DNA from 2 places in the Desulfomicrobium baculatum DSM 4028 genome. Region 1 is predicted to be linked to the other one. Evidence: riboswitches for the same ligand, from Rfam matches in the RefSeq annotation. Region 1 holds a riboswitch; the other holds the start of a gene.
What was found. A riboswitch is a leader RNA that binds a small molecule or an ion and turns the genes downstream of it on or off. The one in region 1 is predicted to bind thiamine pyrophosphate.

Region 2: it holds a riboswitch for thiamine pyrophosphate, as region 1 does, so the genes downstream of both, thiS (sulfur carrier protein ThiS) here and thiM (hydroxyethylthiazole kinase) in region 1, are expected to answer to the same signal.

The regions. Positions count from the first base shown of each region.
Region 1 covers NC_013173.1:1,011,603-1,016,428, forward strand. The annotation lists gene thiD (bifunctional hydroxymethylpyrimidine kinase/phosphomethylpyrimidine kinase) at 1-470, opposite strand, end outside; gene thiE (thiamine phosphate synthase) at 467-1,102, opposite strand; gene thiM (hydroxyethylthiazole kinase) at 1,095-1,910, opposite strand; TPP riboswitch at 1,969-2,062, opposite strand; gene DBAC_RS04740 (phosphoadenosine phosphosulfate reductase family protein) at 2,263-2,925, shown strand; gene DBAC_RS04745 (Crp/Fnr family transcriptional regulator) at 2,922-3,602, opposite strand; gene DBAC_RS04750 (ATP-binding protein) at 3,739-4,515, opposite strand; gene cooS (anaerobic carbon-monoxide dehydrogenase catalytic subunit) at 4,579-4,826, opposite strand, start outside.
Region 2 covers NC_013173.1:852,923-857,748, reverse strand. The annotation lists gene DBAC_RS03980 (hydantoinase/oxoprolinase family protein) at 1-1,083, shown strand, start outside; gene DBAC_RS03975 (histone deacetylase family protein) at 1,095-2,402, shown strand; TPP riboswitch at 2,794-2,895, shown strand; gene thiS (sulfur carrier protein ThiS) at 2,980-3,180, shown strand; gene DBAC_RS03965 (thiazole synthase) at 3,239-4,030, shown strand; gene thiH (2-iminoacetate synthase ThiH) at 4,027-4,826, shown strand, end outside.

The DNA of each region.
Region 1 (4,826 bases):
TGGGTGGCGATCTCCCGGTTCAGCAGCACCGAGGCTTCGGGCAGGTTCGGCGTGATGAGCGTGGCCAGGGGGATGAGCTCGCTTTTCAGGGCTTCGATGGCCTCGTCCTGCAACAGCTTGTCCCCGCTCTGGGCGACCATGACCGGGTCGAGGACAATGGTCCCCACCCCGTGCCGGATCAGGCCCTGCGCCACGGTGCGGATCAGTTCCGGGGAAAAGAGCATGCCGATCTTGACCGCGTCGGCTCCGATGTCGCCGAGCACCGCGTCCATCTGCGCGGCCACGAAATCAACCGGCACGGGGTGGATGCCGGTCACGCCCAGTGTGTTCTGGGCGGTCAGGGCGGTGATGACGCTTGCTCCGTAGCAGCCGTGGGCCGCGATGGTCTTGAGGTCGGCCTGGATTCCGGCCCCGCCGCCGCTGTCGGACCCGGCGATGGTCAATACCCGGTGATATGTGCGCTGGTTCATGGGTGTTCCTTGGCTCGGCGAATGATGGTTTTGAGTTCTGCGGCTGCTCGCTTCGGGTCCGGGGCCGAGATGATGGCCGAGACCACGGCCACCCCGTCGCATCCGGCGCGGATGACCTCGGTCGCGTTGCCGGGGCCGATGCCGCCGATGCCGACCAGGGGCAGGGACACGGCCGCGCGGATGAGGGCGACGCCGTCAAGGCCCAGCGCCGGGGCAGTATCGGTCTTGGTCGGGGTGGCGAAGACGGGGCTGATCCCGACATAGTCCGCGCCTTCGGCCTGCGCGCGCACGGCGTCGTCCACGCATTCGGCCGAGATGCCGATGAGCATGTCCGTTCCGACCAGTCGGCGGGCGTCGGCGATGAGCATGTCGGTCTGGCCCAGGTGTACGCCGTCTGCGCCCACGGCCAGGGCCACGTCGAGGCGGTCGTTGATGATCAGCGGAATGCCGGTCCCGGCCAGCAGTTCCCGTACGGCCCGCGCTTCGGTCACGAACTGCCGCGTCGAGCACTCTTTTTCGCGCAACTGCACGCAGGTCACGCCCCCGGCCACGGCGGCGCGGACGATGTCCACGGTGGAGCGGCCCAGGGACAGTCTCCGGTCCGTGACCAGGTACAGGGACAAATCAGGCATGGTGTTCCTCGCGGATGCGGCAGCCTTTGGCCAGGTCTTCGGGGGAGAGATTGTAGAGGGCGTCCAGAAGATGGATCTGGAAGGAGCCGGGACCGTCGGCGATGTTGCCGGCCCGTTCTCCGGCCAGCCCGAAGAAGGCCAGGGCAGTGGCGGCGGCGGAGACGGGATCCGGGTCCACGGCGTGGAAGGCTCCGACCAGGGCCGTGGCCGAACAGCCCGTGCCCGTGACGTAGGGCATGAGCCTGTGCCCGCCTTCGATGATCAGGGTGCGATGGCCGTCGGTGACAATATCCGTGGGGCCGGTGATGGCCAGGGTCGTGCCCAGTTCGCGGGCCAGGGCGCCGGCCGCTTTGGCCGCGTCCTCGATGGAGTCGGTGGAATCCACGCCCTTGGTCGCGGAGCCCTGTCCGGCCAGGGACAGGATTTCCGAAGCGTTGCCGCGCACTACGCTGACCTTTGTCCAGGCCAGGATGGATTTGGCGGTTTCGGTGCGAAGCCCGGTCGCCCCGGAGCCCACCGGGTCAAGGATGATGGGCTTGCCCAGGGCCGAGGCCCTGCGTCCGGCCTTGAGCATGGCCGCGACCCACACGTCGGTCAGGGTGCCGATGTTGAGCACCAGCGCCCCGGCGTAGGCGACCATTTCTTCGACTTCGTTCTCGGCATGGGCCATGACCGGCGACGCGCCGCAGGCCAGGAGCACGTTGGCGGTGTAGTTCATGACCACGAAATTGGTGATGTTGTGGATCAGGGGCTTGGAACGCCTGATGGCTCGCAGATTTTCGGCTGCTTTTTGGGACAGATCGGACATGGGATACCTCACACGAAGAGTTGTGGAGGCAGCGGAGGCGAGGAATGGTTTGCCGGCGATTGCGGCCAGTCTTGCAATTCCCTTCGCTGGCATGATCCAGATCAGGTTCAACGGGTATCATCTCAGGCTCCTCGCCACCCCTGCAAAAACTCGTCATTGGCTAGGATAAGCGGGGGGAGGTGTCAAGACAGGCGTGCGCCGACGCTGAATTACGCGGGCAGTTTTTTATGTATGACAACAGAATGGAGTTTTATGCGGCCTTGTGCCATGTTCTTACTGATGCGGCTGAACTTGTGGAACAGAAGTAATGACGCGTCCTTTACAAAAATTCAGCCGGCGCCGGAGTTGAGATATGATCCTGTCTGAGAAAATCGCCTTGGCCAGATCGCGGATGGTCGAGGTGCTGGAGCGTTTCGGCCCCGGCGCGGCCGTGGGCTGGACCGGCGGCAAGGACTCCACGGTGGTGCTGGCCCTGTGGAGGGAACTGCTCGCGGCCAAGAGGCTAGGTGCTCCTGTGCGGGCCCTGAATCTGGACACGGGCTGCAAGTTTCCGGAGGTGCTCGCCTTTCGCGACCGGCTGGTCCGCGAGTGGGATCTGGAACTGCACATTGTCCGGCCCGGCGTCGATCTGTCCCGCTACCCGCTGGCTGTCGACCCGGTGGCCTGCTGCGGCGATCTGAAGATCCGTCCTTTGAATGAGGCCGTGCGGGGCTTGTCCATCCCGGCGCTGTTGACGGGGGTGCGCGCCGACGAGAATCCGGACCGGGCGGACCGGCCCTGGCTGGAAGATCACGGCGACCGCGTCCGGGTTCTGCCCATTCTGGAATGGACGGAACTGGACATCTGGACCTTCATGACGCGCGAGTCCATCCCCTGGTGTACGCTCTACGATCAGGGCTATCGGTCGCTTGGTTGCATGCCCTGCACCTCCCGTTCGGGCCATGGCGAGCGTTCGGGCCGCGACGCGGCCAAGGAGGAGCGCATGGGGCAGCTCAGAAGCCTGGGATATTTTTAGGCTTGGTCCTGCCCGGTCAGGGCTTCGAGGACGCTGATGTCGGGGATGCAGATGACGCCGCGCCCCTTGAGCTGGATGGCGTTTTCCTTGGCCAGGGCGTTCAGCAGCGAGGAAACTGTCTGACGGGAGGAGCCGATGATGGTGGCCATCTGCTCGGTGTTCAGCCCCAGGGAGACCATGCCTCCGTCGGAGCAGCCGCCGCATCCCTTGCACTCCACGCAACGCGGCATGCGCCGGGCTTCGTAGACCAGAAATTCGATGAGTCGGTTGCGTACATCCTTGAAGGCCAGGGTGTCGATGACGGAGATGGCGTGCGAGAGAAGGTCGCCAAGCACATGGATCATGGCCGAGTTGAAGCTCGGCATGGAGCCGAGGTAGCGGCGGACTTCGGGTACCCCGGCGATCAGGATCTCAAGCTCGTCCAGGGCCTGCACAAAGGCTCTGGTGTGCGTGGCGTAGACATCCCCGCAGTCGAGCATGGCCATGGTGAATTCCTTGTCGCGATAGGCGAGGTACACGCGGGCCCGGCCCCTGGTCACGATGAATATCTGGTCCCCGGACTTGGGTTCGAAGGCCAGCACTCCCTTTGCATACTTTCGGGAAATGAAGAGCTTGCGCAGAGGGGCCATCTCCGGGCGGTCAAGGTCCTGCAGCAGCGTGGTTTCGGTCAGGCGCATGATGAACTCCGGCTTTCGATCCTGGAAAAGTCGGTCTTGACGGGGGACTCGGTGCGAGTGTCCCGTCTTTTTCCGGATTCATGCTGGCTTCCCGCCCTTGTGTCCAGCGCCGAAGGCCAGGTGTCTTTCACACCCTTCAGGAATTTTTACCCATTGACGCGAGCAACCGGGCGCAGGCCGCATCGACAAGAGGGCCATCGGCCAGATTAAGGACGCTGGCCTGGGCCAGTTGCCGCTCGACCAGGCTCGGCAGGATCGGCAGGTGCACCACGTTGTCCGGCAGGCCCGTCATTTTCGGAAGTTCGGGTTCGCCCATGCCGCGATTGACCGCCAGAACCTGCCGCGTCAGTCCCAGTTCACCGGCCAGCGCGCCCACTCTGGCCGCTGTCTCCAGCGACCGGCGGCTCGGTTCGCTGACCACCACCAGGGCGTCCACCCCGGCCACGGTCCCGCGCCCCAGATGCTCCACGCCCGCTTCCAGATCCACCAGCACGTAATTTTCCTCCTGCAATACCAGATGGGCCAGCACGGACTTGAGCAGAGCGTTGGCCGCGCAGGCGCAACCGTCGCCGGCCCCGGTGATGGAGCCCATGGTCAGGAGGCGCTTGCGGCCCGGCCGGATGCCCCCGGCGGCGGTGACGGGCAGTTCCACGCTGAGTTCACCCGGCAGGTCGGACACATCCGGGTTGAGGCGCAGATAGCCGCCACCGATGCGCTCGCGGACCAGATCCTCGCGCGCGTTCAAGGGCACGGGCAGATCCTCGGGTCCAAGCCCGCAAGCCTGGCCGAGGCTCAGCGCCGTGTCCGCGTCCACCAGCAGCACGTCGTGTCCCTGCCTGGCCAGATAGTCTCCAAGCCAGGCGCATAAGGTGGTCTTTCCCACCCCGCCCTTGCCCGCGAATGCGATCTTCATGCGATTCTCCTTACAAAAGGGGGAAGTCTGCGCTTCCCCCTTTTCGTCCATTCGATTCGTTGGCTAAGCCGGCCAGCCCAGGGCCACTCGCTTGGCCTTGATGCGTTCATCGATCAGTTCTGCCGCCTGCAGTGGGCCGGGCTCTACCGCAAAGCATGCCCCGAAGACGTCATCGAGACCTTTCAGCGCCAGGGTCGTGATCATGGAACTGCCCAGGATGTGTGGCGGGAGCCCCAGGTGGGTGTAGATTCCGCTGGCCACGGCGTAGAGGCCGATGGCCGCCGCCTTTTCGGAGTACCATTCGGGCGCGC
Region 2 (4,826 bases), 160 kb from region 1:
GCCTTTGCCGACGCCCTGGAGCAAAGCCTCAAAGACTTGAACATTCAGGCCGACATCAACATCGTCAAGGCCGACGGCGGGACCATGCCGCTCAAGCTGGCCCGGGAAATTCCGGTGCAATCCATCTTTTCCGGCCCGGCAGCCTCGGTCATGGGTATCCTCAGCACCTCTCCGGTGACCGAGGACGCGCTGATCCTCGACATCGGCGGCACGACCACGGACATGGCCGTACTGCTCGACGGCGTGCCCCTGCTTGAGCGCGACGGCATCTCCATCGGCGAACACCCGACCCTGGTGCGGGCACTCAAGGTCGAATCCATCGGCATCGGCGGAGACTCGTTCATCAGCTCCCGCGATGGCCAATTGCGGGTCGGACCCGATCGCCACGGCCCGTGCATGGCTGCCGGCGGCCCCGCCCCGGCGCTCATGGACGCCATGAACGTCCTCGGCCACGCCTCCTTCGGCGACCGCGAACGTTCGGCCAAGGGCATCAAGGAAGTGGCCATGATCCAGGGCCTCTCCGCCCGCGAGTGCGCCGAACAGGCTGTCAGCCTGGCCATGGACATCCTGAAGAAAAGGGTTTCCGCTTTCCTGACGGCCATCAATGCCCGTCCGGTCTACACCATCCAGGAAATTCTGGAGGACCGGGTGGTGCGCCCCGCAAGCATCCTGGTCATCGGCGGGCCGGCCGTGGCCATGGCCCCGCTCCTGGAAGAAACTTTCGGCCTGCCCGTGGTGGCCCCCAGGCACGCCGAGGTGGCCAACGCCATCGGCGCGTGCCTGACCCGGCCGACCCAGTCCCTGGTCCTGACCGTGGACACCTCGCGCGGCAGCTTCACGGTGCCGGGCCTTGGCATTCACAAGACCGTCAAGCGCACCTACACCCTGGAAGAGGCCGTGCACGACGCCACCACCTTGCTGCGGGCCGAACTGGACCGCCAGGGCATTCCGGCCGAGGACGGCGACATCCAGGTCATCCAGGCCGACGCCTTCAACATGGTCGAAGGACACTACACCATCGGCCGCAACATCCGCGTCCGTTGCCAGATGCGCCCCGGCGTCATCACCACCCTGGCATCCTGAACGGAGGGACCATGCTCACCGCACAATCAAGCCTCGGCATCATATTCTTCCCGGCCTTCGACTGGGCCATCTCCCCCACCCACCCCGAGCGGGAGGAGCGTCTGCTCTACACCCAGGACCAGTTCCGGGAAGAGGGCATCTTCGACATCGAGGGCATCCGCGAATACCGCCCCCTGGTGGCCGAGGAAAAAGACATCATGCGCGCCCACTTCTGTTTCCCCAGCGTGCAGTCGGTCTGCACCGACTCCCATTTCATCTCCGCCGGGGGCGTGATCCGCGCCGCCCAGTTGGTCATGCAAAAGGAAAGGCAACGCGCCTTCGCGGTGGTCCGCCCTCCCGGACACCACGCCATGCGTACGGTCCACGGCAGCAGGGGTTTCTGCAACATCAACATCGAAGCGGTCATGATCGAGTGGATCCGCGAGCACTACGGCAACCTGCGCGTGGCCGTCATCGACACGGACTGCCACCACGGCGACGGCACCCAGGACATCTACTGGCATGACCCGGACGTGCTTTTCATCTCGCTGCACCAGGACGGCCGCACCATCTACCCCGGCACGGGCTTCCCTTCGGAATCCGGAGGCCCCAAGGCCCTGGGCCGGACCATCAACGTGCCCATGCCCCCGCGCACCTCGGACGAAGGGTATCTCATGACCGTGGAACGCATCGTCATGCCCATCCTCGATCACTTCAAGCCGGACCTGATCATCAACTCCGCCGGACAGGACAACCACTTCTCCGACCCCATCACCAACATGAACTTCACGGCCCAGGGGTATGCGAAGCTGACTCAGATGCTCAAACCGGACATCGCCGTGCTCGAAGGCGGGTACGCCATCAAGGGAGCGCTGCCCTACGTCAATCTGGGCATCAGCCTGGCCCTGGCCGGGGTGGATTTCTCCGCCGTGCAGGAACCTGACCTGGACCGCGAAAAAATCCGCGAACAGAAATCCACCATCGACTATCTCGCGGCCCTGTGCGACCAGCTGCCCGAGGTCTACTTCAACCCCCGGCCCTCGGAGGCCGTGCGTGAAAGCGGATATTTCGTGCGCCGCCGCTCCATCTACTACGACACCGATGACATCACCGAGACCCAGGTCGAGCGCCTGAAGGACTGTCCGCACTGTCCGGGCCTCCTCGTCGTCGAGAGCGAAACCGCCAAGACGCCAAAATCTCTAGGCTTGCACGTCCCGGTCCAGGGCTGCGACATGTGCAGTCAGGAAGCCGAAGAACGTTTCACCAAATCCCGCCAGGCCGGATTCGCCTACGCCCAACTCTCAGACCGCGTGACCAAGCGCTACGAATACGCCAAGTAATCGGTACCGGGCCGAGGCTCCGCCTCTGCCCGGTCACCCCGCTCCCGCTTCACACCAAAACAGTCCTGTCTTTACAACGCAACGACGGAGCCTCAAACGTACGGCAGCGTTGCGGGGTGTTTCGGGCAAGGGCCGCCGACTGTCTGACCGATCCAGGCCTCGTTTGTTCAGTCGTCGCGTCCCGCCCGAAGCACGGACCGCTGTTCAGAGGGGCGACGGCTGAACTCTACGAGGCCGGAGAGGGAGTTTCGGCGGCCCTTGTCCGAAACACCCCGCAACGCCACGCCTGACCTGCCTGGCCTGCCTGATCTGTCTTCGCAACAAACTATCTCGGCTTTGTCCGCCTCCCCCGCCACCTTTACAACCCCGCCCAATCCGCATATCGTCCGACCTCACAAGCTGGGGGAGCCCGATGGGCTGAGAGGGGACACGTTCCCGACCCTTACGACCTGACGCAGATCATGCTGCCGTAGGGAAGCTGGTTCCGGAAAACACCCATTCATCGAACCGCGCCCTCCCCGGCGCGGTTTTCTTTTTGCGCCCCCCCTCCCGCTTGCACCACAACGCGGAGGCAACCATGCACATCACCGTCAACGGACGCACGCAGGATATCGAGCCCGGCCGGACCCTGCACGAGCTGCTCCTTTCCATGAACCTCGATCCATCCGTGGTCGTAGCCGAACTGAACCAGAACATCGTACCCGGCGATACATTCGAGTCCACCAGCCTGAGCGCCGGCGACCGGCTCGAACTGCTGAGCTTTGTCGGCGGAGGCTGACCCTGTCCCGGCCTTGGCGAGCTGCACATCCTTCACACCGCAAACAGCGAGAACCAACATGAATCATACCGATATTTTCGAAATCGGCGGCAAGCGCCTTGGCAGCCGCCTCTTCACCGGCACGGGCAAGTACGGAAACGACGCGCTCATCGCGCCGGTGTGCGAAGCCTCCTGCTCCGAGGTCATCACCGTGGCCCTGCGCCGGGTGGACCTGGATGGCAAGGCCGACAACGTCATGCGCCACATCCCGCCCCACATGACCCTGTTGCCCAACACCTCCGGGGCGCGCAACGCCGACGAGGCCGTGCGCATTGCCCGTCTGGCCAGGGCCATGGGCTGCGGGAACTGGGTCAAGATCGAAGTCATCTCCGACAACCGCTACCTCCTGCCCGACGGCTATGAGACTGCCAAGGCTACGGAAATCCTGGCCAATGAGGGATTCGTGGTCCTGCCGTACATGAACCCCGACCTCTATGTGGCCCGCTCCCTCGCAGACGCCGGAGCGGCGGCGATCATGCCTCTGGGCGCGCCCATCGGCACCAACCGGGGCCTTCGAACCGAAGAGATGATCCGCATCCTCATCGAGGAGATGGAGCTGCCCATCATTGTCGACGCAGGGATCGGCACTCCCAGCCAGGCGTGCCAGGCCATGGAGATGGGGGCGGCGGCCTGCCTGGTCAACACGGCCATCGCCACGGCTGCGGACCCCGTGCTCATGGGACGGGCTTTCGGGCGGGCAGTGGCCGCGGGCCGCGAAGCCTGGCTGGCCGGGCCCGGAGCCGTCGCCACCCTGGCGCAGGCTTCCTCGCCCCTGACCGGATTTCTGGACCAGACGGAAGGCGCATCATGAGCTTCCTGCCCGAGGCCCTGCGCCTGAGCCAAACGCCCCTGCAGCCGCATTTCGAGGCCGTGCGCGGGAATGACGTGCGCCGCGTTGTCGGCCAGGAGCGCGTCGACGCGTCCGGATTCCTGGCCCTGCTCTCCCCGGCGGCGGCCCCGCATCTGGAGGCCATGGGCAGACGCGCCCATGCGCTGACCCTGCGCAATTTCGGCCGCACCATCAGCCTCTTCACTCCCCTTTACGTCTCCAACCACTGCGCCAACCACTGCCGCTACTGCGGGTTCGCGGCCCCGAACACGATCCCGCGCACCCAGCTCAGCCTCGATGAAGTCCGGGCGGAAGGACAGGCCATCGCCGCCACGGGCCTGAAGCATCTGCTCCTTTTGACCGGCGAGGCCCCGCGCAAGGCGGGCGTTGAGTATCTGGAAGCGTGCGTGCGGGTCCTGCGCCCCTTGTTTCCGTCCATTTCCTTGGAAGTCTATCCCATGGAAACGGCTGATTACGCGAGGCTGGTGCAGGCGGGCGTGGACGGCCTGACCGTGTTTCAGGAAACCTACGACCCGGTCCTTTATGCCCAGCTGCACCCGGCCGGACCCAAGCGGGACTATGCCTTCCGCCTGAACACCCCGCAACGCGGAGCCGAGGCGGGCATGCGCGTGGTCAACATCGGCGCGCTGCTGGGCCTGACCGACTGGCGGCAGGAAATTTACGCCACCGGCCTGCACGCGGCCTGGCTGCAAAAGCGCTACCCCGGCGTGGATGTGGCCGTGTCCCTGCCGCGCATGCGCCCCCATGCCGGAGCGTT